Regions from separate parts of the Nocardia sp. NPDC058499 genome, predicted to be linked through region 2. Evidence: riboswitches for the same ligand, from Rfam matches in the RefSeq annotation. Region 2 holds a riboswitch; each other region holds the start of a gene.
What was found. Region 2 has a riboswitch for cobalamin ahead of ACFWPH_RS07410 (ABC transporter substrate-binding protein). Riboswitches for the same ligand answer to the same signal wherever they lie in the genome.

Region 1 (7,378 bases), on a different contig from region 2:
CCGCCACCATTGACATCAGGTGATTCAACATGAATCATACGATTCATGTTGCTACCGGGTGCGGCCGGCCCGCGCCCGTCGAAAGGTTGCCGCTGTGTTCAGTGAGGAAAAGTTTCAGCAGGCCCTGCGCCGCCCCCGCCTCGCCCGGCCCGCTCCCGAGTTCCTGGACGGTAATCGCGCGGTACCGATCCGGGTGATCCCCGAACCCGAACTGCAGGCCACCACCGAGGAATGGTTCGTCCAGTTCGACCGGAAACTGGAGTACTACGGCAAACTCGGTCTCGACCTGTCCTGGCTGATGGAGTGGGCGAAGAAATACTGGTGGAGCTTCCTGGCCCGGGATATGAGCCTCAACCACGAGCTGTACGCGCCGGATATCCGCTACACCGATGTCACCACCTTCGGCCGCACCATCACCGGGATCGACGAATTCGTGAAGTACAACTTCGCCTTCTTCGACGCCATCCCGGACTGGCGCTACGATCCGCTGCCCGACCAGGTCTATCTCGACGTCATGCCCGACGAGAAGGTCCGGGTCGTGATCCGCTATATCGGCAGCGGCCACTGGGACGGCCCACTGCGGCTCTACCCCTACGACGACAGCGCCCCCGTCCTGTACGGCACCGGCCGTTTCATCCAGTGCCCAGCGGTCGACCGCTACCACTTCAACGTCGACGGACTCATGGAGGAAGGTGAAACCCTCTACGACGCCTTCGATGTCACGCAGCGCGGCGGGATCCTCCCGCGCGACGACAGCTGGCAGTTCAAGGCCCTGATGTCGGCGTCGAAGATCCCGGCGCTGCTGCAGCGGTTCACGTCCCGGTAGGCCGGGCCGAACGCGACCGCGGGCTACCACGACGCGGCTAATAGCCCGCGGCGCGCAGGAATTCCGCGACCGTGACCACCGCCTGCGGATTACGCGGCCCCTCGACCAACGCCGCATAGGGCAATGCGAGGAAATTGTTCTCCCGGACGGCGGTGGTACCCGCCATCAGCGGATGCCGGCGCAGCTGCTCGATCTTGGCCTGCACCGTGTTCTCCGGGCCCGCACCGTAATCCACGATCACGATCGCCTGCGGATCACGCTGCGCGGCAGCTTCCCAGGAGGTCGAGGTCCAGGAATCGTTCAGATCGTCGAAGATATTGCTGCCGCCCGCCTCCCGGATGATCTGCGAGGGCGCCGCGGTACGGCCGGAGGTGAGCGGCTCCGGGCTCGCACTGTCGAACAGGAAGACGCGGGCCGCTTCCGCCGGGGCATCCGCGTCGGCCCCGGCGACCTGCTCGCGGTATCCGGCGACGAGTTCGTCCGCCTTCGCGCGCACCCCGAAGATATCGCCCAGGTTCCTCAGGTCGGTGTACAGGGCGTCGAGCGGTTCCATCACACCGCGCTGATCGGTCCCGGGTTGCCGGCAGGATTCGGTCAGCAGATACGGGTCCGCGCCGATCGAGCGCACCCAGTCCGGGGTCAGGCCGGTGCTCTCCCGGAACCCGTAATTCCAGCCGGCGAAAACGAAATCGGGTGCCGCGGCCTGGACGGCCTCCCTGGTGAAGGCGTCGCCGAGCTCCGGGGTGCGTTCGAAATCGGCCTGCCACGGCGAGGACGCGATATCGCGTTCCTTTCCGGGATAGGTGGTGTAGCCGGCGAGACGATCGGCCAGCCCGAGCGCGAACAACATTTCGGTGATGCCGGTGTCGTTGGCGACCACCCGCTCGGGGATACCGTCGATCGTCAGCGGGGTACCGCAGTTGGTGACAGTGACCTGCTGTCGGGCGCCAGCGTTCGCGGTTTCCTGTATCTCGGCGCCGCATCCGGTGAGCACTACTGCGGTCACCGCCAGGGCCACTATCGGCCGGAAGGTTGTCATCGGTAATCCTTGTCGTCGAAAATGACCTGCGGAACACCCAGCCGCGGATGGGTGAAGATATGGCCGCCGATCGAGAACCAGCGGCCGATCACCTCGGTGGTGATCACCTCGTGCGGATCGCCCGAGCACACCAGCCGGCCGCCGTGCAGGACGAAGAGCCGATCGCAGTGCTGCGCGGCCAGATTGAGATCGTGCAGCGCCGCGACAACGGTGATACCCAGGCCGCGCGCGGCCGCGAGGACGGTGTATTGGTGCTGTACATCGAGGTGATTGGTCGGTTCGTCCAACACCAGCACCTGCGGCTGCTGCGCCAGCGCTCGCGCGATCAGGACCCGCTGCCGTTCCCCGCCGGACAGGGAGAGGAAACCGCGGTCGGCGAGATGCGCAGTATCGGCGGTCGCCATTGCGGCGGCGCAGATCTCGTCGTCCCGCCGCCGGGTGCCGCGTAGCAGTGTGGTGTGCGGTAGACGTCCGGTGGCCACGACCTCGGCGGCGGTGAAATCGAACGGTGTCGACGTGTCCTGGGCCAGCGCCGCCACCTGGCGGGCGTTCTCCCGCATACTGATCGCCGTGATATCGGTGCCGTCCACCAGTACCCGGCCGGAGGCGGGCGACAGCGCCCGGTACAGACAGCGCAGCAGAGTCGATTTACCGCTCCCGTTCGGGCCGATGATGCCGATGAACTGTCCGGGTGCGGCCGTCAGGGTTACCGCCTGCACGATCGGGGTGCCGTCGAGTTCGACCGTGACGCCGGCGTAGTCGACCCGCATCAGCCGCGCTCCACCAGCGTGCCGCGCCGGCGCATCAGCAGGATGAACACGGGCACGCCCACCGCGGCGGTGACGGCTCCCAGCGGTAGTTCCTGGGGCGGTATCAGGGTGCGCGCCAGCAGGTCCGCGGTCACCAGGAACACCGCACCCAGAACCGGGGTCACCGCGACGAGCCGACGGTGATCGGCGCCCACCAGCAGCCGGGCGACATGGGGCACGATCAGGCCGACGAATCCGATAGCCCCGCATACCGCGACGAAACATCCGGTCATCGCGGCGGAGACCACGAACAGCAGCAGCCGGAAGCGTGCGGCATTCATCCCCAGCGCCGCACTCACCTCGTCGCCCATCGACAACGCGTTCAACTGTCGCGCGCAGAGCGCGATCACGGCCAGGCCGGCCGCGGCCACCGCGGCCACCAGCGGAACCCTCTGCCAGGTGGCACCGGCCAGACTGCCCAGCAACCAGAACATGACGGACCGGGCGGTATCGCCGCCCCGCGGAGCCAGGAACACCAGCACGGTCGTCGCGGCGGAGAACCCGTAACCGATGGCGGTGCCGGTGAGTACGAGCCGCAACGGCACCAACCCCGACGCCGACCGCGCCATCAGATATACGAGGGCCGTGGCGCCCAGCGCGCCGGTGAAAGCCGCCGTCGACAGCGCGTAGATTCCCAGCGCGCCGAATGCTCCGAACAGTATGACCGCGGTGGCGCCCACCGAAGCCCCGGAGGAAATACCCAGCACATAGGGATCGGCCAGGGCGTTACGCACCATGGCCTGGACGATCAGGCCGACCCCGCCGAGCCCCGCGCCGACACAGGCCGCCAGCAGGACCCGCGGCAGCCGGGAGTCCACGACGATCCGGTAGTTCGCCACCTCGCCGGTGAGTACGGTGCCGCCGGTGAGTTCGGCCCACAGGAACCCGACGGTGGAACGCCAGGGGATATGCGCCGCGCCGAGCCCCAGCGCGAGCACCGAAACCACCGCCAGCGCGGCGGTCAGGCCCGCCACGAGAACCGGCACGGGCAGCCGGCGTTTCGCTCTCGCTCTCATCGGGCCGTAGCTACCCGCACCGCCCCTGATCCGACGCCTGCAGACATGCGAGTACCGCGAGTCATAATCTCGTCAACCGTTCCCTCGGAGCCGACAGCGACCCGACCGTCGGCCGGGCCACGCCGGCAGGTCTTCGGGCTCGCGAACACGACACCGGACGGCGTCACCTACTGGCGGTCGCTTCCCAGGCCGGGGGCCCAGTGCTCGATGACCGCGGTCGTTTTCACATACCGCTGCGGGGCAGCTCCGGATTCCCACCGGATTCCCTCTTACGAACCACCCGTCGTCGACGGGCGGTAACCAGCGCGGGGTCACGGTAACACCCCGTATTCCCGGACCGGACGTGCCGGGCGGGATTGTGCACCACCTCACTGGGCCGGCCGCCGGGCTCGGTGGGCGAGATTCGGCCACGGCCGGTCCACGAGGATATCGCGGGCCGGAGGCCGCGTTTTGGTCCGGCGGCCCCTCGTGCGCTATGGTTACCAGCGCAACGCGGGGTGGAGCAGTTCGGTAGCTCGCTGGGCTCATAACCCAGAGGTCGCAGGTTCAAATCCTGTCCCCGCTACCATCAACGGCCGAGTGCGCAACGATACGAATCGTTCCGCACTCGGCCGTTCTCGGTATATTGCGCCTTTTCGTCCGACGTGGGGCCGATGATCCCGCGCTGCGCCGCGGAGACCTGTGTCGATCGCGGAATCGGCTGGTGCCGGATGACTGTGCGAGGGAGATGTCGCCCACTTGGCGTGATTGAGATTCTTTCTATACGAGAATGATACTCTCATCGGCGACTGCACAGTCGGATCGCCGGCAGCAAAGGAGGTGCCCGGTGGCCGAAATTACCGCGGTGACATTGCATCACGACGGAGCGGACCTCATCGGGGCCCTGGCCGTACCCGACGGGCCGGGGCCGCACCCGGGAGTGCTCGTGGTGCACACCGCACACGGGCTGACCGAAATGATGCGTGAACGCGCCCAGCGCCTGGCCGATCTCGGGTATACGGCCCTGGCCGTCGACATGTACGGCGGGGGACAGTCGTATCCGGCCCCGGATGCGGCGGGCGGGCCCTTCGCCGGCCTGCTCGGTGCCCCGGGGCGGGTGCGCGCCCGCACGGTGGCCTGGCACGAAGCGCTGAAGGGTCTGCCGGTCGTCGATCCCGGGCGCACGGCGGCGATAGGCTATTGCTTCGGTGGCAAATGTGTACTGGAACTGGCCCGCAGCGGTGCGGGCGCGCGGGCGGTGGTGAGCTACCACGGCCTGCTCACCACCGAGGAGCCCGCGCGGCCGGGCACTGTTCGCGCACACATCTCCGTTTACGCCGGCGGGCAGGACCCGTACGCACCGCGCGCCGATATCGACGCCCTGGAGCGCGAACTTGCCGCCGCCGGCGCCGATTACACGCTCACCACGTTCAGCCAGGCGGCGCACGGGTTCACCGATCCGAGCTCGGGCGATATCGGCCGGCCCGGTATCGCCTACGAGCCGTTGGCCGCCGCCCAGTCCTGGGCAGGCACGATCGCCCTCCTGGGATCCCTGCTCAACCCCTGAGCACCCGCGGTCCGAGCCGGACCTGTTCGGCGGGGAAGAGAGCCCCGCGTCCGGTGGTTACATCGTTTATGCCGAAACCTTTCACCGAAGCCGAACGTCAGAAGTTCCTCGCGGGCAAGCATATTGCGGTGCTGTCGGTCGCGGCGGCGGATGGGCGCCCGCCTGCGTCGGTCCCGATCTGGTACGACTACACACCCAGCGGTGACATCAGGATCAATACCGGCGCGAACCGGCGCAAGGCCAGGCTCATCCGGGAAGCCGGGGTGGTGACGTTGGTCGTGCAACGGGAAGAGTTGCCGTATCAGTACATCATCATCGAAGGCACCGTAGTCGATGCCGCGACCCCCTCCCCGCTGGACGTTCGCGAATCCATCGCCACTCGGTACCTCGGTCCCGAAGCCGGGCGTGCGTTCGCCGAGCAGATGGACGGCCGCGAATCGGTCCTGTTCACGATCCGTCCCGACCGCTGGATCACGCAGGACTACTCGGACGACTTCTGATGCCCGGCCGGGCCCGAGGCGTCGCCGGTAGGTTTGCGGTATGCACCCCCTCCTCACGCGACTCGACCGATGGCTCGCGGTGAATCGGCCCGCCTACTATGCCGGACTCGCTCCCGGCGCCTCGACCGCCGATATCGATGAGCTCGCGCGTGCTGCCGGTGGTGAGGTTCCCCCGCCGCTTCGGGAGCTGCTCACCTGGCGTAATGGGCAGAGCGGGGACTACGACGGATGCCTGGAGTCGCTCTGGTTCCTGATGTCGGCCCGCGAGATCGCCGACACCATGGAAGATATGGTGTGGGTCAAAGAGACCGAAGGTTTCGAGGAATTGTGGTGGGGACCCGGGTGGGTCCCGTTCCTGGGAAACATCTACGGCGACCATCTGTGCATCGATCTCCAGGGTGCTTTCGACGGCAAACCCGGACAGCTCATCGAGATCCCCAGCAAATCCGAGTCCCGGGATATCCGCTACCCCTCCCTCGAAGCGTGGCTCGAAACGTTCGTCATCGCGCTCGAAACGGGCATGTTCGAAGAGGCCGATAAGGGCTATCGGCCCGGCTGCTGGGCCCCGATCGACGACGAAGAGTACGCGGCGCTCATCGCCGGCCGCTATCCCGGTTACCCCATCGAAGCCGAGGTACCGTATTTTCCCGACGATATCGAGGACGAGGCATCTTCCGGATCGGCCGAGAAACGCCACCACGAAGCGCCTGTACAGGCTGTTGACCTGGACAATCTGCATGCTGTCCTGCGAGGTGCCGGCTTGGTCGATGCGGTTGTCGACGACGCATTCGACCGATTGAGGCAGGGACCAGCCGCCCACAGCAAGAACGCTGGGGAAGAATGAGCTGCAAGCAACGCAGCAGGGCCCTTGACCGTGCGGATCGGGTCAGCTCCGACGGGGCGGTTCCTGTTCGGGTCATCACCCGACGCAGCATGTCGCCTCGGTCGGATATGCGCTCACTAGCGCACCACACCCTAGAGATCGCCGATCTCGCTGATGTGAACAGTGCTCAGGTGAGGGAGCGGACCTCGGCGATCTCGTATTCCGCCACGGTCGCGGCCCGGATCGCCGTGTTCTGTTGCTCGGCGGTACCGGCACCGCGGAAGGACTCCACGGCCTCCTGGGTTGCCCAGCGCTCGAAGATATTGATCCGGGCAGGATCGGTGAGATCCGCACTGATCGCGAAATCGAGGCAGCCGGGTGCGGACCGGGCCTGTTCGACCACGGGGATACAGCCGGCGAGATAGGCCTCCCGGCCGTCCGGTGCGACGAGCAGATGTCCTGCGACGATGACCATGGGTGCACTCCTGTTCGGTGGGTTCACCCATGTCGACCGGTTCGCGGCGCCCGATTCATCGGCCCGATTGGCCTCGGGTCGATATTCCGGCGTTCCGGGTCACTCGGGCGGAGTTGTCCAGAGCGCGCTGATCGGGAGGCAGGAGAGCTTTTCGCCGAAGGGCAATTGCTGGACACCGCAGTACAGTACGTAGCCGGTATGGAACCGATCACCGAGGCGGCGCTCGAGGTGGCGTAGCCCCGGAAATCTTCGGGCCGCACGGTTTCCGCCGCCTTTACCTCGATTCCGATTACGCGCCGGAGATCCGGGTTCGGATCTCCGGTACGGGGACCGGTTGTGTCAGG
Region 2 (7,378 bases):
CGTCGCGGCGTAGCCGGTCGAGCAGGTCGATCACTGTCTGCTGGGACTTCGCGTCGAGTGAGGCGGTGATCTCGTCACAGATCAGGATCTGCGGGTCGGCGGCCAGGGCACGGGCGAGGGCTATCCGCTGCTGTTGCCCGCCGGAGAGTTCTCCGGGGTGGCGGGTGGCCAGGTCCGGGTCGAGGCCGACCTCGGTCAGCAGGCGGGTCACCTCGAGGTCGGCTGTGGCGGTATCCATTCCGCGCAGCAGGGTCAGTGGCCGGCGGATCTGGGTGCCGACGCGGTGCGCCGGGTTCAGCGCGGTGGCGGGGTTCTGCGGGATCAGTTGCAGTGCGCGACGCTGCGGTGTCGTGCGTTCGTCGGTACCGGGCGGCAGGATTGTCCCGGCCAGCCGGATGGTGCCGCTCGCCGCCGGGTGCAGACCGGTCAGCGCCCGGGCCACGGTGGTCTTCCCCGCTCCGGAGACCCCGGTGAGCGCGAGACAGGAGCCGGGGAGCAGGTCGAAGGAGAGACCGTCGACAACCCGCCGTGAGCGGTACCCGACCGTCAGCGCTGCCACCTGCAGAATCGGCTCCTGGCCGGAGAGCTGTGGTTTCCGCATCGTCACCGCCGCTGCTCGGCTGTCGGAGCCGCGTATCGGCCGATGGGAAACAACCCGGCCGGCGTCGAGTTCGAGCACATCGTCGACGAGCGGTGCGATGCCGGGGAGATCGTGCGTGATGATCACGAAGGTGGTGGCCGCATCCCGGCGTACCTCGCCCAGCATCTCGACGAGATCGACGCGGGCCCGCAGGTCAAGTCCGGTCGTGGGTTCATCGAGGACGATCACTGCGGGATCGCCGATCATGGCCATGGCCACCAGGACTCGCTGCTGCTGGCCGCCGGACAACTCGTGCGGGAACCTGCGGCGGAACGCACGATCGGCGGGCAGGCCCACGCGGCGCAGGGCGGCCGCCACATCGTCACCGGTTCGTTCGAGTCCGCTCGCCCGGATGATCTCGGTGATCGAGGTGCCGATCCGCAGCGCCGGGTTCAGACCGGTGGCCGGATCCTGCGGTACGAACCCGACGGCCCGGCGGTGCCGCACGCCCCGGCCGACGGTGGCCGTGCCCGAGGCCGACAGCCCGCGCGGCAGCGCACCGAGCACGGCCGAGACGAAGGTCGTTTTCCCGGCACCGGAGGGCCCGATGACAGCCAGCCCTCGTCCCGGGGCCAACTGCACGGAGACGTCCTCGAGGAGCACACGTCCGGCGTCGGTCCGGACAGTGAGTTGCTCGGCGCGCAATCCTTCGCCGGCATCCGCTTCCGGTGCCGCCGTGCTGTTGCGGCGGCGAGGTGGGACGATCACCCGGTCACTGAGCATATTGACCGAGACCACCAGAACCATGATCAGCAACGCCGGGGCGAGCACGGACCACGGTTGCATACCGAATCCCGGCCGGTTCTCGGTGATCATCAGTGCCCAGTCCGGTGCCGGCGGGCGCAGGCCGAGTCCGAGGAAACCACCGACCGCCACGATCGAGATAACCCCCGACAAGCGCACACCGGCGTCGGCCAGCACCACACCACGCAGATTGGGCAGGATCTCGACCACGGCAATCCGCCACAGCGGTTCGCCCCGGGCGCGGGCCGATTCCACATAACCCGCACCGGCGATATCGTGCACCGCGGTGCGGACGATCCGCGCGATCCACGGCGCGGCAGCCAAGGAGGAAGTCAGCAGTACGGCCGCCGCTCCCGGGCCGAGCGCGGTGGCCGTCACCGCCAGCACCAAGAACCACGGGATGACGACGATCGCGTCCACCGGCCGCATGATCCACGGATCCGCCCGTGGCCGCAGTCCGGCCAGCAGACCCAGTGTCAGCCCGAGCGTGTAGGCGATGAACAGCGACGCCGCCGAGACGCTGATCAGCGACCAACCGCCGTGCAGCAGACGGGACAGCACATCCCGGCCCACGACATCGGTGCCGAGCAGATGCTCCGCGCCGGGCGGCCGGAACGGTGCCGCGACCGAGGCCGTGGGCGGATACGGGGCGAGCAACGGTCCGAGCGCCACCAGACCCAGAATCCCCGCGACGACCAGCGCCCAGCCCGATTTCCTCACCATCGTCCTGCCCCCAAGAGTGTGCGGGCTCGCGGGCTGATCAGCAGGGCGAGCAGATCCGCCAGCAGGTAGACAGCGATCCCGAATGCCGCCAGCAGCACAGCTGCGGACTGGACGAACGGGTAATCCCGCGCCGCGATCGCGATCAACAGTTCCTTGGATACGCCGGGATAGGAGAAGAGGGTTTCCACGACCGCAATGCCACCGATCAAACCCACCACCGACCCGGCGAGCGGATGGATGGAGGCGGACACGGCGTTGGGCGCGATATGCCGCCACGCCAGCCGGAACCCGCCGACACCGTTGAGCCGTGCGGTGCGGATGTATTCGGTCGCCATGACCTCGGCAGTCTGGGCGCGCACGATCCGCGCGGGATGCGGTGACAGGCCCGCCAGGAGACAGATCACGGGCAGCACCAGCACCGCGGGCCTATCCCAGACGCTCGTGCCGGTGGGAACCAGCGATACCGCGGGCAGCAGCCGCAGCGACAGCGCGGTGATCGCCACCAGCAGGACACCGGTGATGAACGGCGGCACCGATTCGACGGCCAGCGCACCGGCGCTGACCACCCGGTCGGTGCGCGACCCCGGGCGGGCGCCGGCCAGCAGCCCCAGCCCCAGCGCCAGCGGGATCAGCAGCACGATCGTGAGCAGTCCCAGCGCGGCACTGTTGGCCAAACGGTCGAACAGCACCTCGGCGACCGGGCGGCCGGAGATCAGCGAATCACCGAGGTCACCCCGCAGGAATCCGGCGACCCATTCGGCGAACCGGACCGGCGCCGGCCGGTCCAGGCCCATTTCCGCACGCAGTGCCGCCAACTGCTCGGGCGGGGGATCACCCGCGCCACGCCGGGACAGCACCACCACCGCCGCATCCGAATCCAGCAGTTCGAACAGCAGGAAAACCAGCACGGTGACCGCGGCGAGCACACCCGCCCCGGCGCCGGCGCGGCCGAGAATATATCGCAGCACGCCTCAGGCCTGCGGAGTCATCCAGGTGGTGGCGTAGTTCGCCCAGTCGTCGGTACCCGGAACGCCGGCGCGCATCCCTCCGACGGTGTTGCGGGCGGCGTCGGGCCGTTTGGCGAAGCTGTGCAGGATGAGCCCGCCTTCCCGCCACAGCTCGTCCTGGAGTTCGAAGTACAGTTCGCGGCGCCGCTCGGGATTCATGGCGGCCCGGGCCCGGGCGAATTTCGCATCCCAGGCGGGCCGCCGCCATGCGGTGCCGTTGCTCGGTGAGGTACTGGTTCCGGTCTGGCCGTAGAAATAGTCCAGGCTGTAGTTCCACCACCCCACATGCGTGAGCGCGCGTTTACCGGAGACCTGGGAGAAGTAGGTATCGGCGGGCGCGGATTCGAGCCGGATGGTGATGCCCGCGGCCTTCGCCTGTTCGGCGTAGAGGGTGGCCGATTCCACCATGCCCGGCATACCGTCGGCGGTCACCAGCGCGACCTCGAGGTTTTCCTTCCCCGCGGCCCGCAGCAGGTCCCGGGCACGCTGCGGGTCGTAGCTGCGCTGCGGCAGGGTGTCGTTGTAGTACGGCGCTCCCTTGCCATAGATATCGTTGCCGACCTCGCCGTACCCGTAGTAGACGGCATCGACCATCGCCTGCCGGTCCACGGCCAGCCGCATCGCCTGCCGCACCCGCACATCGTCGAACGGCGCCAGATCGGTGCGCATCTGGAAACACCCCATCAGCCCCTCGGGCGGTACGTATACCGTCGCGGCCGGGTCGTTCTCCAGGTTGCGAGCCTGCAGGTAGCTCATCTCGTGCACCACGTCGCCCTCACCGGAGAGAAAGGCGTTCATCCGGGCTTCGGTTTCGGCGATCTGGACGATCTCGACCTCGTCCAGCAGCGCCGGGCCGTCCCAGTGGCGGTCGTTGCGGCGCAGTAGCGTGCGGTCGCCCGGCGACCAGGCGACCAGCGCGAACGGCCCGGTACCCACGGGCAGGGTGCGCTGGTCGAACTCCGTGGTGCCGTCCTTGACGACATAGCAGTACCACCCCGCGAGCACCGATCCGAAGTCGGCGATCGGTGTTTTCATGGCGACCAGCACGTCGAGTTCGCCGTCCGCCTTGGTCCGCGCCATATCGACCATTGCCAGGTCACCGGACGAGGCCCGCGCCGGGTCGAGCATCCGCTCGAAACTCCACAGCACATCGCGGGAGGTCAGCGGACTTCCGTCGCTGAACACCACCCCGGGTCGCAGACTGATCCGCCAGACGCTGCCGTCGGCGTTCGGTTCCAAGGACCGGGCCAGGCGGTACCGCAGGGTGAGATCGTTGTTGTAGGCGACCAGCTTGTCCCAGACATTTTTCGATACCGCCCCGCCGGCCGAACTCCCCGCCTCGTGCGGGTCCAGCACATCGGAGGTCGCGGACCGCCCCGCGATCAACGACCGCAGCCGGCCGCCCGATTGCGGTGGGCCGGACGGCGGCCCGGACGGCCCGTCCGCTGTACCACAGCCCGTGAGCAGCCCGGCGCCGCCCAGAGCGGTCAGTCCGAGCAGACCCGCGCCGGTTGCCAGCAGTCGTCGGCGGCCGAGCACTGTCCGACCGGTTGTGGAGTTGTTCATCGCCATCCTCGTGGGGTGTCACCCGATACCGTGGCGCAGGTGTCCTGGCTCCCGGATCGACGCATCCCCGCCTGCCTTCCGACCCGGGTAGGTCGTGGCTACTGATGGCGGATCGCTCCTCGGTGACAGTTGCGGGACAGCCCCGGATTCGCACCGGTGTTCCCTGCTCCACGGAGGACGTTACCGGGAATGCGTTCTACTCGGCGGATCCGGGCAGCGAGAACGGTGCGCGGCCCCCGCCCTCGTCATCTCGCGGGCGAACCCTCGATCAGCGCTGCGCGGGCCAGCGTGGCCTGCGCCATCTTCACATGCGCCGCATCGACCAGCACTCCGTCGACCCCCACCGCACCGCGTCCCGCCGCCTCGGCGTCGCGGTATGCGGCGATATTGCGTTCGGCCAGCGCGATTTCCCCGGCGGTCGGTGAATAGACGGTGTTCGCGATCGGCACCTGTACCGGGTGGATCGCCCACTTCCCGGTGTAGCCGAGCAGTGATGCGCGGCGGGCGTCGCGTTCGTAACCCTCGGTGTTGCCGTAGTCCGGGAACGGCGCGTCGATCGCGACGATGCCCGCGATCCGGGCCGCGACGATGACCTTCGCGCGGGCGTAGTGCCAGAAATCGCCGGGGTAGTCGCCGAGCGGTTCGAAGTTCGTGTCCACCCGGGCTCCCTGGGAAAGCGAGAAATCGCCCACACCGAAGATCAGCGCGTCCACTCGCGAACTCGCCTTCGCGATCTCCTCGGCATTGGCCAGGCCTTCGACCTCTTCGATCAGCACCTCGAGGCGGATTCTGCGGTCGAGGCCGAGTTTGGTTTCCAGCTGGGTGAGCAGCAGATCGACCCACCACACATCCCGGGCGGTGCAGGCTTTGGGGACGACGATGGTGTCCAACCGGTTACCGGCGCGAGTCACCACCTCGATGATGTCGTCGTGGCACCACTGGGTGTCGAGTCCGTTGATCCGTACGGCCCGGACCGTGCGGCCCCAATCGAGGTCGTTCAGGGCGCCGATCGCCTTCTCCCGGGATTCCTCCTTGAGGCTTTCCGGTGTGGCATCCTCGAGGTCCAGGAATACGAGGTCGGCGCCGCTGGCGAGCGCTTTGCCGAACATATGGTCGTTGCAGGCCGGGAGCGCCAGTTCGGAGCGGCGCAGCACAGAGGTCATCGAAAATCCTTCTTTCCGGGGTGGTTCACAGCACGCCGCGGGCGCGCAGATCGTCCAGTTCGGGGTCGGTCAGGCCGAGGATGTCGCGGTAGACCTCACTGTTGTGCTGACCGAGGCGCGGCCCCAGGTGGTCCAGCCGGCCTGTCGCGCCGGAGAACCGGGGCACCGGCGCCTGGACGGTCATCGTGCCCAGTTCGTCGTCGCCGACGGGTACGAAGACACCGCGATGCCGCATCTGTTCGTCGCCGACCAGGTCGGCGATATCGTAGACCGGGGCGGCGGCCACCTCGGCGGCATCGAATACCGACATCGCCTCGGCGAGAGTGTGTTCCGAGACCCACGCCGCCACCACCTCGTCCACCTCCGCCGCACGGGACAGCCGCCGTTGCGGATCGGCGAAATCGGCGTCGGTGACCAGGTCGTCACGGCCGATGGCACGGAATACCCGCAGCGCGAGCGCGGGTGAGCTGCCGGACATGGCCAGCCAGCGGCCGTCGCTGGTGCGGTAGGTGTTGCGGGGTGCCGAGATATCCCAGCGATTTCCGGCCCGTGCGGGCACGAGACCGAGCTGGTCGTAGCCGAGCAGGGTTTGTTCCAGCAGCCGGGCCAGCGGGTCGACCAGGTTGATATCGATCAGCTGTCCCGGGCCGCCGTGTACATCGCGATGGTAGAGCGCCATGACCACGGCGTAGGCGGCGTTCAGCGAGGCCACACCGTCGGCAAGCATGAACGGCGGCAGGGTCGGCGGGCCGTCCGCCTCCCCGGTGAGATGCGCGAAACCGCTCATCGCCTCACCCAGCGTCCCGAACCCGGGACGTTCACTCTTCGGCCCGCTGAGCCCGAACCCGGTGATATGCAGCATGATCAGGCGATCGTTCACCGCGGACAGACTCGCGTAGTCCAACCCCCAGCGGCGCAGGGTGTGCGCCCGGGTATTGGCGATCACCACATCGGCCTGCGCCGCGAGCCGGCGCAACAGTTCCTGCCCCTCGGGCGCTCTCAGGTTCAGCGTGACCGATTTCTTGTTGCGGGATACCGATTTCCACATGAGGCCGATTCCGTCGCGCTGATTACCCCATGCGCGGATCGGGTCGCCCGAATCCGGCTGCTCGACCTTGATCACCTCGGCGCCGAATTCGCCGAGATAGGTGGCCGCCAGCGGTGCGGCCGCCAGTGTGGCCATGTCCAGGACGCGGATCCCCTGTAGCAGGGAACCGCTTGCGGTGCCGCTCATCTACACGCTCGATCCGGCGGCAGCGCGCGTGGACGCGGGAACGGCCAAACCCAGGTGTTCGCGCAGCGTGTTCCCCTCGTAAGCGGTGCGGAACAGGCCGGCCCGCTGCAGATGCGGCACCACCATCCGGACCACGTCCTCGAACGCGCCCGGCATATGGGTAGCGGCCAGTACGAAGCCGTCACACGCCTCGCCGTGGAACCATTCCGCCATCTGCTCGGCCACCTGCGGTCCGGTGCCGACGAAACGCGGCCCCTGCAGGAGCGTGGCCCGGTGCCCGGCCAGATCCCGCACCGTGACC
Region 3 (7,378 bases), on a different contig from region 2:
AACGGGTATTTGCGCAGTATCCGGTCGCGGTCGCCGGTATCGATCGCGACGGTCGCCAATACCCGCGCGACCCGCTCGCCGCGTGCCGCCGCGCTCATCCGGCGGCCGCCTTCGCGCCGGTGTTGCCGCGCGACCGGTTCGCCGAGCGCCGCCCCGATCCGCCGGGCGGGATTCAGTGTGCCGGCCGCGTATTGCGGCAGGTAGCCGATCCGCAGGCCCGGTGCGCGGCGGATCTCACCGGATATATCGATTCCGGGCCGGTCCGCGCCCGCGACAGCCGCCGCGAGGGTGGTCTTACCGGCACCGGACGGCCCGAACAGGGTGAGGATCCGGCCCGGCTCGAGATCGACGTCGACGGCGCGCAGGATCGTGCTCGTACCCGCCCGGGCGTGGAGGTTGCGCACCGAGATCAAGGGTTCAGCCATCGCGGCCCACCCGGCGCAACCGTCGGCTGTGCGCCACCATGAGCAGTGCCGCGGGCCGGCGTTTGCGGGCGCCGCCGGCGGCGCGCGTGTACGGATCCGGCAGCAGATCGTCGACCAGCAGGTTCGTGCCCACCGCCAGCAGCACGATGAGCGCACCGGGCAACAGCACCGACCACGGCGCGATCATCAGCGCATCCTTGTTGGCCGCCACCGACACCGCCCAGTCGGTGGAGGTGGTGTCGAAACCCAGGCCGAGGAAGTTCGCGGACGCGAGGAAATAGACGGCGGCGGTGAAGCGGACACCCATATCGGCGGCGATGGGCCGGGCCATCGCGCGTACCGCGTACCGCCCGTACCGGTAGCGGCGGCTCTCGCCCTGCATCCGCAGCGCGTCCATGACCGGCCCGTGCACGACCCCTGCGGCCGCCATCCGGACGAACCGCGCGATGGGCGCCACCAGGGCGAGCCCGATGGCGCACGCGATCGCCACGGCCGATCCCTGGGTGCGCAGGGCGGCCACCATGATGAGCAGCAGTGCGGGCAGGCAGAGCAGAACATCCACCGGCCGCATGAGCAGATCGTCCAGCCACCGGCGCGGCGCGGCGGCCGCGGATACTCCGATGAGGAACCCGGTGAGGTAGGCCCCCAGGACGGTGAGCAGCCCGACGACCAGGAAGGTCTGCCCGCCGGTGAGTGCGGCGGCCAGGACATCGCGGCCCAGCCGGTCGGTGCCGAACGGTGACCACGGGGACGGCCCGAACGGCGCTGACGGGTCCTCCGGCGCGCCACGAGCGAGCACCGGACCGGCCACTGCGAACAGCAGGGGTACCGCGATGAACGCCGCGTACATGCACCGCCGGGCGGTCATATCCGCACCTGCGCCGCCGCCGGGTTCAGCCGGTATCCGGCCATATCTATCGCCGTGTTCACCACGACGGCGATCCCCCCGGTGATCGCGACGATCGCGAGGATCACCGGATCGTCCCGGTTTCCGATGGCGCCGATGAGTTCGGTGGCGATACCCGGTACGGCGAACACCGCTTCCACGATCAGCACCCCGGACAGCAGACCGTCACCGGTCCGGCCGAGTTCCTGCATCGCCGGGGCCAGCGCATTGGGCGCCATATGCCGGGCCAGCAGCGAGAACCGGGGAGTTCCGAGCCGCTGCGCCTGCGCGATATAGGGCTGGTTCACCACCTCGATCACGCCGGCGCGGACCAACCGGACCAGCGGCGCGGCGACCCGCGCGACCGTGACGACCAGCGGAAGTACCAGATATTCGGGCTGTTCCAGCAGGGTCGGCAGATCGGCGCCCAGGAAGGTCGCCGGCAGGAGGTCGAGCCGCACCGACAGCACCGCCACCAGCAAGACGGCGAGGACGAAATCGGGGATCGAATCCAGCCCGATACTGATCGAGGTGATCAGGCGGTCGGTTACCGAACCGGGGCGCAGGCCCGCCGCGAAACCCGCGGTGACCGCCACGGGGACGAGGACGAGCAACGCCAGCCCCGCGAGCAGCCCGGTGATCAGGAACGGGCCGGCGATCACCGATCCGACGCTCGCGCCGTTGGCATAGGAGGTGCCGAAGTCCCCGCGCACCGCATTGCCGAGCCATTCGAGAAATCTGGTCACCGGCGCGACATCGAGGCCGAGGAGGTGCCGGGCCTGCTCCTGCTGTGCGGCACTCAGGACGGTGTTGTTCTGCACATCGGCGGCATCGCCGGGCAGCAGCAGCGATAAAACGAAAACCAGCACGAGCAGCACGCCGAGCTGGCCCACGCCGATTCCGGCGCGGCGGACGAGCAACCGCCCGGCCGGGCGGGCTGCCGATATCACCGGCCGATCACCGGATCGCGACCACGACGCGCTCGTACGGAGCGTGGTCCGCTGCTGTCCACCGGGTGACCCGGTCCTCCGCACCCGGATCCGGGTTCGGCGTCATCGGGCACGCACCTGGTCGAAGCGGGCCCATTCGTGCGAGTTCGGTACGGCCGCCGGAAGGTCGGCGAACCGGTCACCGCCGGCACTGTTCCAGTTGGTGGTGCCGAAGAAGACGAAACCACCACGGTCGTGCAATATTTCGTGCATGGTCCGGTAGAGCGCCGCGCGGCCCTCCGGGCTCCGGGTGCCCTGGGCCCTGGCGTAGAGCCGGTCGAAGTCCGGATCGGACCATTTGGTCCGATTCTGCGGTGAGTGGCTCAGCAGGCGGGACGCGAAATGGTTGGGGATCGGCAACGGACCCGACTGCCCCATCGTGAGGTGTCCGGTCTCCAGTGCCTCGGTGTAGTAGGTGTCCTTCGAGCCCAGCACCACGTTCACCCGCACGCCGCAGGCGGCGGCGTGCTCGGCGAAGAGTCGTGCCGCCTCGACGAAGCCGTAGGCCACCGGCGCGGTGAACAGGTCGAACGAGAGGTCGCGCACGCCGGCGCGGCGGAGTAACCGGCCTACTTCGTCGGGGTCGTAATCGTGCTGCGGGAGGTCGGTGTAGTACTGGTAGCCCTTGCCGAAGACGTCGTTGCCGATTTCGCCCTGCCCTTCCAACGCCACCTTCAGCAGTTCGGCCCGGTCGACCATCCGCATCACCGCCCGGCGCACATCCGGGTTGTCGAACGGCGGGCGGTCGGTTTTCATGGCGAAGAAGTAGATACCGCTGTGCGGTGTGGAGACGAGCGTAGTCCCGGGCCGGCCTTCGAGGGTCCGGGCCGCCGAGGGGGTGAGGTTGTCGGCGTAGTCGATCTCCCTGCTCTGTACCGCGTTCACCCGGGCGTCGGCCTCGGCGCTGACGATCCGGAGTTCGCCGATCCCGGGGGCGCCGGCCCAGTAGTGCTCGTTGCGGGTGGCGGTGAACTGGCGCCCGGCGTCGAAGGATTCGAATACGAAGGGGCCGGTGCCCACCGGCCGGCGGAAATCGGTGGCACCGTCCTGCACGATCTTGGTCCCGTAGACCGAGAGGGCGATGAGGAACTCGAAAGACGGTTCCTTCAGCGCGATCTCGACGGTCCGGTCATCGACCGCCCGGCACCCGGACAGATCGACCCCATCCAGTGAGGACGCCGCGATGAAGGGGCGCTGAGGCGCGGGCCCGAGCACCCGGGACAGGGTGTAGAGCACATCGTTCGCGGTAAATTTCTTCCCGTCGTGCCACTGCGTATCGCGCAGTGCGATCCGCCAGCGGGTGCCGTCGGCGTTGGGTTCCCCCGATTCCGCCAGGCGCGGGATCGGTGCCATCGCCGAATCCACCTCGAACAACCCGTCGTACACCGCCTTCATCCGGGCTTCGTCGATGAACAGGGTGTTCACCCCCGGATCGATCCCCTCCCCCGCACCCGATCCTTGGAAGGCCGCGGTGAACGTCTCGGAGGCGGACCCGGCCCCCCTACCACACCCGGCGGCCAGCGCCCCCGCGGCCACCGCGCTGCCCAGTAGAAAGGTCCGGCGATTCCACTCCGGTGACCTACCACGCATATCCGACTCCCGTCGCGTCAAGGCAGTTCACGCGACACAGATATGCGAAACCGGCCGCGCACGGGCGGCTGGTTCGGCGCATCGATCAATACCCACGTGATCATGACCGTTCAGTACTTCATCCGCAGGTATCTGGCTTCGGTTCGCGCAGCGAACCTCACAGTTGCGGGACAGCCCCGGACTCGCACCGGTCTTCCCTGCGGACCGCGCCGACATTACCGAAGCGCAAGCCGCGGAACCATACCGCCGCCGCGGCCGGACCCTCCGGACCCCGCCCGCGAACCGGCCGGCACAGCGGCCGACCACGGCGGATCACCACATATTCTGTGAGCCACAACATGTGACCCAGGCCGCGATCGGCCAACGTTTGCCCACCGAGCCCACGGGTAGTCAACCAAGGGAATGCTCTCGTCGTGGTCCAGCCCTCGGGATGGTGCGGGGAGGGGGCGGAATGGGCAACAGGTGGCTAGGAGAGTCGGGTGTCGGTAGTTCTCGTGCTTCAGGCACGCGGTCTCGGTGAGCTGCTCACCGCTGTTCCGGCGTTGCGTGCCCTACGGCGGGCCCGGCGAAACGATCATCTCGTTCTCGCCACCCCGCATCGTCTGCGCCCGATGGTCGAACTGATCGCACTGGTGGACGAGATGGTGCCGATCGCCGACCCGCAGGGGTTGCGCTGGGACGGACCGCCACCCAAGCTCGCCATCAATCTGCACGGCGCCGAGGCCACGCCGATCGTGGAACTCGCCAAGACCGGCGCCGAACGTATCCTCACCTACCGCAATCCGGCGTTCCCGGAAATTCCCGGCCCGGACTGGCACGACGATCGGCATCCGATCGACCGCTGGTGCCATCTGCTGGAATTCGACGGGATCGGCGCCGACCGGCGCAATCTCGGGCTGGTACCGCCGGTGGCCACCACCAGCCACCGCGACAGTGTGGTCGTGCATATCGGTGCGGGCGCCACCGCGCGGCAGTGGCCGGCCGATCGCTTCGCCGCGGTGATCCGGCATCTGCTGGTACTGGGTCACGAGGTGGTCCTCACCGGCGACGAAGGTGATCGCGAGCGCGCCCACGGTATCGCTGCCCGGGCAGGGCTGGCCGGGCAGCGGGTGCTGGCCGGTAACCAGAATCTGATCGAACTGTCGGCCACTGTGGCCGAAGCCTCGGTGCTGCTGTGCGGCGATACCGGTGTCGCCCATCTCGCGACCGCGTTCGGGACCCGCACGGTGCAACTGTTCGGCCCCTCCTCCCCTGCGCAGAGCGGACCGCCCGGGCATCTCCTCAACCGGCACGAAGTGCTGTGGGCGGGCCGTACCGGTGACCGCGAGGGCACGACACCCGATCCCGGCCTGCTGCAGATCGGCGCCGCCGAGGTGATCGCGGCACTGGATCGGCAGCTGAGCAAGCGCCGCTCCGAGGCCGGGGTCACGGGTGCCTCGTACCGCCGGGTGGGCTGACCGGGTACGGCCCCGGGCCGCCCGGTCTCATACGCGGCCGCGCGCCTCGCTCACTGCGGCGGCATAGGCGGCGAGGGCGCTCGGCCAGAACTGTTCCAGGTAGTCGCGGGCGTCCCCGAGGCCACGCGGGTCGAGGGAGTAGAGCCGGCGGTTGCCGATCGGGCGCACCATCACCAGGCGCGCTTCGCGCAGTACGCGCAGATGCTGCGATACGGCCGAACTGCTGATCCCCACCTGTTTGGCCAACTCCCCCACCGAGCGCGGCCCAGAGGGCAACGCTTCGAATATCGCCCGCCGGGTGGGGTCGGCGAGGGCGATCAGCGGCGCAACTCTGTTAGCGACCACTCATACAGTGTCTCCATCGGGCAACCCCTCGGTCAAACCCCCGGCGGATGTCTCATTTGCGCAGCTCGACGCGGGAAATTTCGGGTTTCGTTACCGTACGGTTATAAGCGACCTGGGCTTATGCACCCAGGGTGACGGTAACCACATGCTTGCTGACTCGGCCTGCAAGTCCCCTAGCTTGTAACTCATGCCCGTGACCCTTCCGTTACCTCTCCGCAAGCTCACGGTGCCGTCGATCGGCCGTCGTCGCGTAACGACGCAGGTTGTCGCCACCACGACTGCGCTCTGTGCCGGTTTCGGTCTCCTCGCCGCAGGTGCCGATTCCGATAACGAAACGATCAAGAACGTGGCCGCCACCGCGCCCACACAGGCCGCCACCGACGCGCCTGCCGACGAGCAGCAGGCCCACTCCCATGATCCCGCGGTCTGGGACCCGAACAAGCCCGCTGCGGACAACCAGCCCGTCGCGTTCCCCTTCCCGCCTCCGCCGCCGCCCCGGCCCACCACTGTGCGTCCGGTCGATGCGGTCGTGAGCTCCGGTTTCGGGCCGCGCTGGGGTGCCAACCACTTCGGTATCGACTTCGCCGGTCAGCAGGGTGTGCCGATTCGTTCGGTCACCGACGGTGTGGTGATCGAGGCCGGCCCGGCCACCGGTTTCGGGCTGTGGGTACGCGTCCAGCAGGACGACGGCACCGTCGGCGTGTACGGCCATATGCAGGACATCCTGGCCCATGTCGGCCAGCCGGTGAAGGCCGGCGATGTGATCGCCACCGTCGGCAGCCGTGGTCAGTCCACCGGACCGCACCTGCACTACGAGGTGCATCAGCCGGGTGTCGGCAAGATCGACCCGATGCCGTGGTTCGCCGGGCGCGGCCTCGATGTCATGAACTTCCCGGGCTGACCCCCTTCCCGGCAGGCCGGAAAACTCCGGCCGCCCCATGATCTCCGGTCTTCGTCGGGTGATCGGATGCCTGCACCGGCCATTGCTGCTCTGTACTGCGGCAATGGCCGGTCTGGTGTTTCTGCACCCCGGCGGTAGCCGGTCTTTTCGCAGCGAATCCGCTGGCCGCCGTAATCGTTTCGATACGGCCAGATGCGGATCGGCCGACGGTCCGGGCCTTCGCAACCGGATTCAGCGCAACCGTTCGGCATCCCGGGCGAGTTCCACCAGCACCGCACTGAGACGGGCGAGCTCGTCGTTACCGGCGCCCTCGTCGATGGCGGTCGCCACATCCTCGGCCGCACAGCGCGCCGCGAACCAGCGGTCCGCGAGGGCGGTGGCCTCGGCGGCACTGAGCACCACCGAATCGGCGGGGATACCAGTGCCCTTCACATTGTTGCGGTGCTCATAGGCGCGCTGACGGCAGGACTGCCGGCAATACCGGCGCCGCCGTCCCGCTTCCGTATCAACGATTTCCCGACCACACCACAGACAGGACTGCAACCGGCGCGACATGACCCGACACCCTAATAGGCCTTCGCACAGCAGCACACACCGCACACCGCGCAGAGTTCTCGCGCCGACGCCGTACAATTACAAGGCTCTCCCGAACTGGGAACGGATCGACCCTCGCGAACGTTGACAAGAAACAGGGCGCAAGGCCGCAACCGGCACGAACCGCGGTTCGTGTGTGAGGGAACGGCTCGCAGACGTGACCCGAACGGTCGGCGGAAGGCAACGGCCGG
Region 4 (7,378 bases), on a different contig from region 2:
CGGCGGCCTGGCGCTGCTGGGCCTGGGAATCAGCACGGCGGCCCTCGCCGCACTGGAAGTTCTCGCTCCCACCCTGGCCGAACCGGCGCAGGCCGCCGCCGTACTGGCAATCAGCGCCGCCGTGGGCGGGTTGCGGTTCCTGGCCCTGCGCGGCCTGGTGTTCCGCCCGCTGCGGCGGGCCCGGGAAGTGAGCGCCGCCCGCGAGGAATCAGCCGGCGCGCTCGGCGAGCCGGTCGAGTAGGCGCTTGTGCACCAGCGGCGGCAGCATATCGCTGACATCGCCACCGAAGGCCGCCACTTCCTTGACGAGTGAGCTGGACAGATAGCTGAACGCCGGGTTGGTGGCGATGAAGAAGGTGTCGACGCCGGCGAGCTTCTTGTTCATCTGCGCCATCTGCAGTTCGTACCCGAAATCTCCGGCATCGCGCAGACCCTTGACGATCGCCGTGATGCCCTGTTCCCGGGCGAAATCGACGGTCAGGCCGGCCCAGGACGCGACCCGGATATTCGGCAGGTCAGCGGTAGCGTCGCGCAACATGTCGATGCGTTCCTCGACACTGAACATGCCTTGCTTCTTCTTGTTCACATTGACCGTGATGACGACCTCGTCGAACTGGGCCGCCGCCCGGCGGAACACATCGAGGTGGCCGTTGGTCACCGGATCGAACGAGCCCGGGCACAATGCTCCTGCCATGGCTCAAACGCTAGCAGGTACGGCGGAATCCACCGCGCCGGTCCCGACGTAGACGGCGGACTCGATCCGGGTTTCCCCGTACCGTTTCGGCGCGCGCCCGGCGAAACCCGCGGGCCACGTCATCTCCGCCGAACGGACGGATCGTTCGACGAGCAGCAGCGCGTCCTCGGCCAGCCAGCCGTGCGCCGCCAGCGCCCCGATATCCGCCTCGACGGCCGCGGTGGGCAGATCGTAGGGCGGATCGGCGAAGACCAGATCGAAATCACCCGCACCGGCCTGCGCCAGGACCTGCGCCACCGCACCGACCCGCACCTGCGCCGCGGTCAACCCCAGATCCGAAATATTGCCGCGCAGCACCGCCGCCGCCCGCCGGTCCGATTCGACCAGCAGCGCCGCCCCGGCGCCGCGGGACAACGCCTCGAGTCCCAGCGCACCCGACCCCGCATAGAGGTCGAGGACGCGGGCTCCGTCCAGATCCATCCGGGCCTCGATCGAGGAGAACAGTGCCTCCCGTACCCGGTCCGAGGTGGGCCGGGTCCCGGCGGGCGGCACCCGCAGGCGCCGACCGCCGGCCGTTCCGGCGACGATCCGGGTCATTCGGATTCGCGTCCGCCCAGTTCGATCAGCAGGTCACCACCCTCGACCTGCTGCACCTGGGTGATGGCCACCCGGCCCACCACTCCCCCGCGCGGCGCGGTGATGGCGGCCTCCATCTTCATGGCCTCGATGGTCGCGATGGTATCGCCGGCGGCGACCCGATCGCCCTCCGCGACGGTCAGCGTGACGACACCGGCGAAGGGCGCGGCGATATGGTGCGGATTGTTCTTATCGGCCTTCTCCGCGGCCGGGATCTCACTGGCGATGGAGCGATCCCGCACCGAGACCGGGCGCAGCTGCCCGTTGAGAATGCACATCACCGTGCGCATACCGCGCTCGTCGGGTTCGGCGATGGCCTCCAGCCCGATCAGCAGGATAACGCCCTTCTCCAGCTGGACCCGGTGCTCCTCGCCGTGCCGCAGACCGTAGAAGAACTGATTCGCCGACAGCCCGGTGGTATCGCCGTACTTCTCGCGGTGAGCGAGGAATTCGGCGGTGGGTGCCGGGAACAGCAGCCGGTTGAGGGTCGCGCGACGCTCCTGGGAGGTGCCCGCCAGCCCGGCCTCGTCCGCGGCCGTCAGCGGCGTTTCCGGTTTGGCGGCGCTGCGCCCGGCGAGGGCCTTCTCCCGGAACGGTTCGGGCCAGCCCCCGGCGGGGGTGCCGAGTTCGCCGCGCAGGAAACCGATCACCGAATCCGGGATGTCGTAGCGTCCCGGATCGGCGGCGAAATCCTGGATCTCGACACCGGAGCCGACCAGCGACAGCGCGAGATCGCCGACCACCTTCGACGACGGGGTCACCTTGATCAACCGGCCCAGCAGCCGGTCGGCCGCGGCGTATTTCGCCTCCACTTCCTCGAAGCGGTCGCCCAGGCCGAGTGCGATGGCCTGCTGGCGCAGGTTGGACAGCTGGCCGCCGGGGATCTCATGGGTGTAGACGCGCCCGGTCGGGGCGGGCAGCCCGGACTCGAACGGCGCGTACACCTTGCGCAGCGCCTCCCAGTACGGCTCCAAATCGCAGACATTGCCCAGGTTCAGGCCGGTGTCGTGCTCGCTGTGCGCGGCGGCCGCGACGATCGCGGACAGCGCGGGCTGGCTGGTGGTACCGGCCATCGCCGCCGACGCACCGTCCACCGCGTCGGCACCGGCCTGCCACGCCGCCAGATAGGTCGCGAGCTGACCGCCCGGGGTGTCGTGGGTGTGCACATGGACGGGCAGATCGAAATTGCTGCGCAGCGCCGTCACCAGTTTCGCCGCCGCCGGGGCTCGCAGCAGACCGGCCATATCCTTGATCGCGAGCACATGCGCGCCCGCGTCGACGATCTGCTCGGCCAGTTTCAGGTAGTAGTCCAGGGTGTAGAGCTTCTCGTCGGGATCGGACAGATCCCCCGTGTAGCTCAGCGCCACCTCGGCCACCGCGGTACCCGTTTCCCGGACCGCGTCGATCGCCGGACGCATCTGGTCGACATTGTTGAGCGCGTCGAAGATCCGGAAGATATCGATCCCGGTGTCGGTGGCCTCCCGTACGAAAGCCCGAGTGACCTCTTCGGGATACGGCGTGTAACCGACCGTATTCCGTCCGCGCAGGAGCATCTGCAGGCAGATATTCGGCATCGCCTCGCGCAGGGCGGCCAGCCGCTCCCACGGGTCCTCGTACAGGAACCGCAGCGCCACATCGTAGGTCGCGCCGCCCCAGCATTCGACCGAGAGCAGTTCGGGGGTCAGCCGGGCGACGTGACCGGCGACATCGAGCAGGCCGTTGGTCCGCACCCGGGTCGCCAGCAACGACTGGTGGGCGTCGCGGAACGTGGTGTCGGTGACGCCCACGGCTTTCTGTTCGCGCAGGGCGCGTGCGAAACCTTCCGGGCCCAGGGTGAGCAGCTTCTGCCGGGACCCGTCCGGCGGCGGTACCGACAGGTCGATGGCGGGCAGTTTGTCGTGCGGGTACACCGCTGTCGGCCGCGCCCCGTGCGGTTTGTTCACGGTGATATCGGCCAGATAGTTCAGGATCTTGGTGCCGCGGTCGGCAGGTTCACGCAAGGAGAGCAACTGCGGACGCTCGTCGATGAACGAGGTGGTGACCCGCCCGGCCTTGAAATCGGGGTCGTCGAGCACGGCCAGCAAGAACTGGATATTGGTGGTGACACCGCGGATCCGGAACTCCATCAGCGCCCGCCGCGCCCGGGCCACTGCCGCCGGGAAATCCCGGCCCCGGCAGCTGAGCTTCACCAGCATCGAATCGAAGTAGGCGCCGATCTCGGCACCGAGGTTCGCCCCGCCGTCGAGCCGGATACCGGCGCCACCGGGCGTACGGTAGGCCGTGATCCGCCCGGTATCGGGGCGGAAACCGTTGGCCGGGTCCTCGGTGGTGATCCGGCACTGCAGCGCGGCACCGCGAATGGTCACCTTGTCCTGGCTCAGGCCCAGATCGTCCAGGCTCTCCCCCGCGGCGATCCGCAGCTGCGACTGCACCAGATCGACATCGGTGATCTCCTCGGTCACCGTATGCTCGACCTGGATACGCGGATTCATCTCGATGAAGACATGGTTCCCGCGCTCGTCGAGCAGGAATTCGACGGTTCCCGCGCAGCTGTAACCGATCTGCCGGGCGAACGCCACCGCGTCGGCGCAGATCCGATCGCGCAGTTCGGGATCCAGGTTCGGGGCGGGCGCCAGCTCGATCACTTTCTGGTGCCGCCGCTGCAGCGAACAGTCGCGCTCGAACAGGTGCATCACATTGCCCTGGGTATCGGCCAGGATCTGCACCTCGATATGGCGGGGGTTGACCACCGCCTGCTCCAGGAACACCGTGGGATCGCCGAACGCGGATTCGGCCTCGCGCGAGGCCGCCTCGATCGCCTCCCGCAACTGTTCACGCGCCTGCACCCGGCGCATACCACGGCCACCGCCACCGGCGACCGCCTTCACGAACACCGGGAACTCCATGGACTCGGCCGCCGCGAGCAGTTCACCGACATCCGCGGAAGGTGCGCTGGAATTCAGGACCGGCAGCCCGGCCGCCTTCGCCGCCGCAATCGCGCGCGCCTTGTTACCCGCGAGTTCCAAGACCTCGGACGACGGACCGATGAAGGTGATTCCCTCGCGCGCACAGGCGGCGGCCAGGTCCGGATTCTCGGACAAGAACCCGTATCCCGGATAGATCGCGTCGGCGCCGGCGGTCTTGGCCGCCTCGATGATCGCGTCGACCGAGAGATAGGCCCGGACGGGATGCCCCTCCTCGCCGATCTCGTATGCCTCGTCCGCCTTCAGGCGGTGGACCGAATTGCGGTCCTCGTGCGGGAAGACGGCAACCGTTCCGATACCGAGCTCGTACGCCGCGCGGAAGGCTCGGATGGCGATCTCGCCGCGGTTGGCAACCAAGACTTTCGAGAACATTGACCCAACGTACCCGGCGCCACATCCAGGATCGACACCGAAGTCCACTTCGCAGAATCTTCACAACGGGGCATTGCACGGTTGCGAAACATTGGTCACCCTGCCGTCACATCTCACCGGCGACCACGGGCGATTGTGCGATCAGCCGAGGTTGGCCAACTCCGGGCAATCTTCGCAGCGAGGCCACACATCCCTCGGCAGCGCGGTCGGGGACCGAGCTCGGCCATACGCCCGCCCCCACTCGGCCGCACGCTCGGCGCCGTCGACCAGCTCACCGACGCCTCCGCCATCGCCGATACCGCCAGGACGATTCCCGTAGCGGACAGTTCCACATACGGAACGAACCGTCCCCCCGCGTGCCGACGATCGCGCTCGACGAGGTACAGCCACCGGCGCACTGGCCGACGTCAGCCGGTAGCCGCGCGCCGTATCGGCGGGCGCATCGGCTCGGCACGGCGGGCGGGCTATGGTGGATAACGCAGCTGGTTCGCCGGCCGGTCGCCCCGGAGCCCCGGACGATCGTCCCGGCGTCGAAACCCGCAACGGGCGGGTGAGAGGGAATCCGGTGGAAATCCGGAACTGTCCCGCAGCGGTGAGCGAGAACGAACGCCGTCATCAGCACTGGGCGCACAGCCTGGGAAGCGACGGCCAGTAGGTCGGCCGATGGGCCGGTGCCCGCGAGTCCGAAGACCTGCCGGTTGTACCGGGTACGCCGTATCCGGTGGCCACCGCCTCGAGGATTGGGCGCCGCGGTCCACCAGTGCTGAAAACGCTCCCGCCGCGCGCGGCGGTCGGGTTTTCAGTGGTGTCCGTGCACCCGCGTAAGGCGATGGCCGGTCGAACGTCAGCACTGGAGAACACCGTGACTGCTATTTCGCACAATCCGTTCACCGCAACGGTTCTCGGCCTGCCCCGGGTGGGGCCGCGCCGCGAGCTGAAACGCGCGACCGAATCCTATTGGGCCGGGCGTATCGATGCCGATCGTCTCCACGAGACCGGGCGGACCCTGCGCCGCGACCAGTACGCGGAGCTACAGGCCGCGGGCATGGATTCGATTCCCGTCGGCACCTTCTCCTACTACGACCAGATGCTCGATACGGCCGTGCTGCTGGGCGCCCTGCCGCCGCGGGTCGCCGATATCGCCGGCCCGCTGGACCGCTATTTCGCCGCGGCCCGCGGTACGGATTCGGTGGAACCACTCGAGATGACCAAATGGTTCGATACCAACTATCACTATCTGGTCCCCGAGATCGGCCCGCACACCTCGTTCGCGCTGCATCCCGGCGAATTGCTGGCGCAGGTGCGCGAGGCGCTCGAACTCGGCGTCCCGGCGCGTCCGGTCGTCATCGGCCCGATCACTTTCCTGAAACTCTCGAAATCGGCGGACACCGCCGCGCTGGAACGCGTCGGTGAGCTGATCCCGCTCTACCGGGACCTCCTCGCGCTGCTCGCCGCGGCGGGCGTGTCCTGGGTACAGCTCGACGAACCCGCCCTGGTCACCGACCTCACCTCGGAGGAACTCGCGGTGGTCCGCCAGGTCTACACCGAGCTGACGGAACCGGCCGACCGGCCGGCCGTCCTGGTCGCCACATACTTCGGCAATCCCGGCCCCGCGCTGGGAGCCCTCGCCGGAACCGATGTGGAAGGACTCGCGATCGACCTGGTCGCCGGCGGTACGGTCGACGATGTGGCCGCCGTTCCCGCTTTGGCGGGTAAAACGCTGGTTGCCGGTGTCGTCGACGGTCGTAATGTCTGGCGCACCGATCTTGATCGAGCCCTGTCCACCCTCGCCACACTGCTCGGCAGCGGGAAATCGGTCGCGGTTTCGACCTCCTGCTCCCTGCTGCACGTGCCCTACACCCTCGCCGTGGAAACACACCTCGACGAAGCCCTGCGCTCCTGGCTCGCCTTCGGCAGCGAAAAACTCGCCGAGGTCCGGGTGCTGGCCACGGGCCTGAACACCGGTACCGAGGCCGTGGCGGCCGAACTCGCGCAGGCCCGCGCCGCGATCGCGAGCCGCCGGGCGGATCCGCGGATCGCCGACTCCCGGGTTCGGGCCCGGCTGGCCGCGCTGGGCCCGGCCGCCACCGAACGTGGCCCCGCGGCGCAGCGCCGGACCCTGCAGCAGGACCGGCTGCAGCTGCCGCCCCTGCCCACCACCACGATCGGTTCCTACCCGCAGACCACCGCGATCCGGCTGGCCCGGGCGGAGCTGCGCAAGGGCGACATCGACCGGCCCGAGTACGAGCGCCGGATGCGGGCGGAGATCGCCGAGGTCATCGCCCTGCAGGAACAGCTCGGCCTCGACGTGCTGGTACACGGCGAACCCGAACGCAACGATATGGTGCAGTACTTCGCCGAACAGCTCGACGGTTTCGCGGCCACCGAACTGGGCTGGGTGCAGTCCTACGGCACCCGCTGCGTACGCCCGCCGATCCTGTTCGGCGATGTCTCCCGGCCCGCGCCCATGACGGTCGATTGGATCGGCTACGCCCAATCACTCACCAGCAAACCGGTGAAGGGCATGCTCACCGGACCGGTCACCATCCTGGCCTGGTCCTTCGTGCGCGACGACCAGCCGCTCGCGGAATCTGCGCGCCAGGTGGCGCTGGCCATCCGGGACGAAACCGTCGACCTGCAGAACGCGGGCATACGGATCATCCAGGTGGACGAACCGGCACTGCGCGAACTG

Region 1: it holds a riboswitch for cobalamin, as region 2 does, so the genes downstream of both, ACFWPH_RS26685 (FecCD family ABC transporter permease) here and ACFWPH_RS07410 (ABC transporter substrate-binding protein) in region 2, are expected to answer to the same signal.
Region 3: it holds a riboswitch for cobalamin, as region 2 does, so the genes downstream of both, ACFWPH_RS01330 (ABC transporter substrate-binding protein) here and ACFWPH_RS07410 (ABC transporter substrate-binding protein) in region 2, are expected to answer to the same signal.
Region 4: it holds a riboswitch for cobalamin, as region 2 does, so the genes downstream of both, metE (5-methyltetrahydropteroyltriglutamate--homocysteine S-methyltransferase) here and ACFWPH_RS07410 (ABC transporter substrate-binding protein) in region 2, are expected to answer to the same signal.

Annotation. Positions count from the first base shown of each region.
Region 1 is NZ_JBHXMZ010000010.1:58,083-65,460, forward strand. It holds gene ACFWPH_RS26670 (nuclear transport factor 2 family protein) at 95-826, shown strand; gene ACFWPH_RS26675 (ABC transporter substrate-binding protein) at 864-1,865, opposite strand; gene ACFWPH_RS26680 (ABC transporter ATP-binding protein) at 1,862-2,635, opposite strand; gene ACFWPH_RS26685 (FecCD family ABC transporter permease) at 2,635-3,690, opposite strand; cobalamin riboswitch at 3,797-4,010, opposite strand; tRNA gene ACFWPH_RS26690 (tRNA-Met) at 4,182-4,258, shown strand; gene ACFWPH_RS26695 (dienelactone hydrolase family protein) at 4,517-5,236, shown strand; gene ACFWPH_RS26700 (pyridoxamine 5'-phosphate oxidase family protein) at 5,305-5,736, shown strand; gene ACFWPH_RS26705 (SMI1/KNR4 family protein) at 5,777-6,580, shown strand; gene ACFWPH_RS26710 (putative quinol monooxygenase) at 6,747-7,034, opposite strand; gene lipA (lipoyl synthase) at 7,374-7,378, opposite strand, start outside.
Region 2 is NZ_JBHXMZ010000002.1:483,085-490,462, forward strand. It holds gene ACFWPH_RS07400 (ATP-binding cassette domain-containing protein) at 1-2,107, opposite strand, end outside; gene ACFWPH_RS07405 (ABC transporter permease) at 2,101-3,075, opposite strand; gene ACFWPH_RS07410 (ABC transporter substrate-binding protein) at 3,079-4,680, opposite strand; cobalamin riboswitch at 4,697-4,878, opposite strand; gene ACFWPH_RS07415 (HpcH/HpaI aldolase/citrate lyase family protein) at 4,926-5,843, opposite strand; gene ACFWPH_RS07420 (CaiB/BaiF CoA transferase family protein) at 5,869-7,053, opposite strand; gene ACFWPH_RS07425 (LLM class flavin-dependent oxidoreductase) at 7,078-7,378, opposite strand, start outside.
Region 3 is NZ_JBHXMZ010000001.1:289,266-296,643, forward strand. It holds gene ACFWPH_RS01315 (ABC transporter ATP-binding protein) at 1-425, opposite strand, end outside; gene ACFWPH_RS01320 (ABC transporter permease) at 418-1,293, opposite strand; gene ACFWPH_RS01325 (ABC transporter permease) at 1,290-2,261, opposite strand; gene ACFWPH_RS01330 (ABC transporter substrate-binding protein) at 2,364-3,890, opposite strand; cobalamin riboswitch at 3,996-4,134, opposite strand; gene ACFWPH_RS01335 (glycosyltransferase family 9 protein) at 4,370-5,347, shown strand; gene ACFWPH_RS01340 (helix-turn-helix transcriptional regulator) at 5,375-5,692, opposite strand; gene ACFWPH_RS01345 (M23 family metallopeptidase) at 5,880-6,593, shown strand; gene ACFWPH_RS01350 (hypothetical protein) at 6,825-7,148, opposite strand.
Region 4 is NZ_JBHXMZ010000001.1:985,718-993,095, forward strand. It holds gene ACFWPH_RS04570 (GtrA family protein) at 1-241, shown strand, start outside; gene coaD (pantetheine-phosphate adenylyltransferase) at 209-694, opposite strand; gene rsmD (16S rRNA (guanine(966)-N(2))-methyltransferase RsmD) at 698-1,291, opposite strand; gene ACFWPH_RS04585 (pyruvate carboxylase) at 1,288-4,686, opposite strand; cobalamin riboswitch at 5,195-5,400, shown strand; gene metE (5-methyltetrahydropteroyltriglutamate--homocysteine S-methyltransferase) at 5,516-7,378, shown strand, end outside.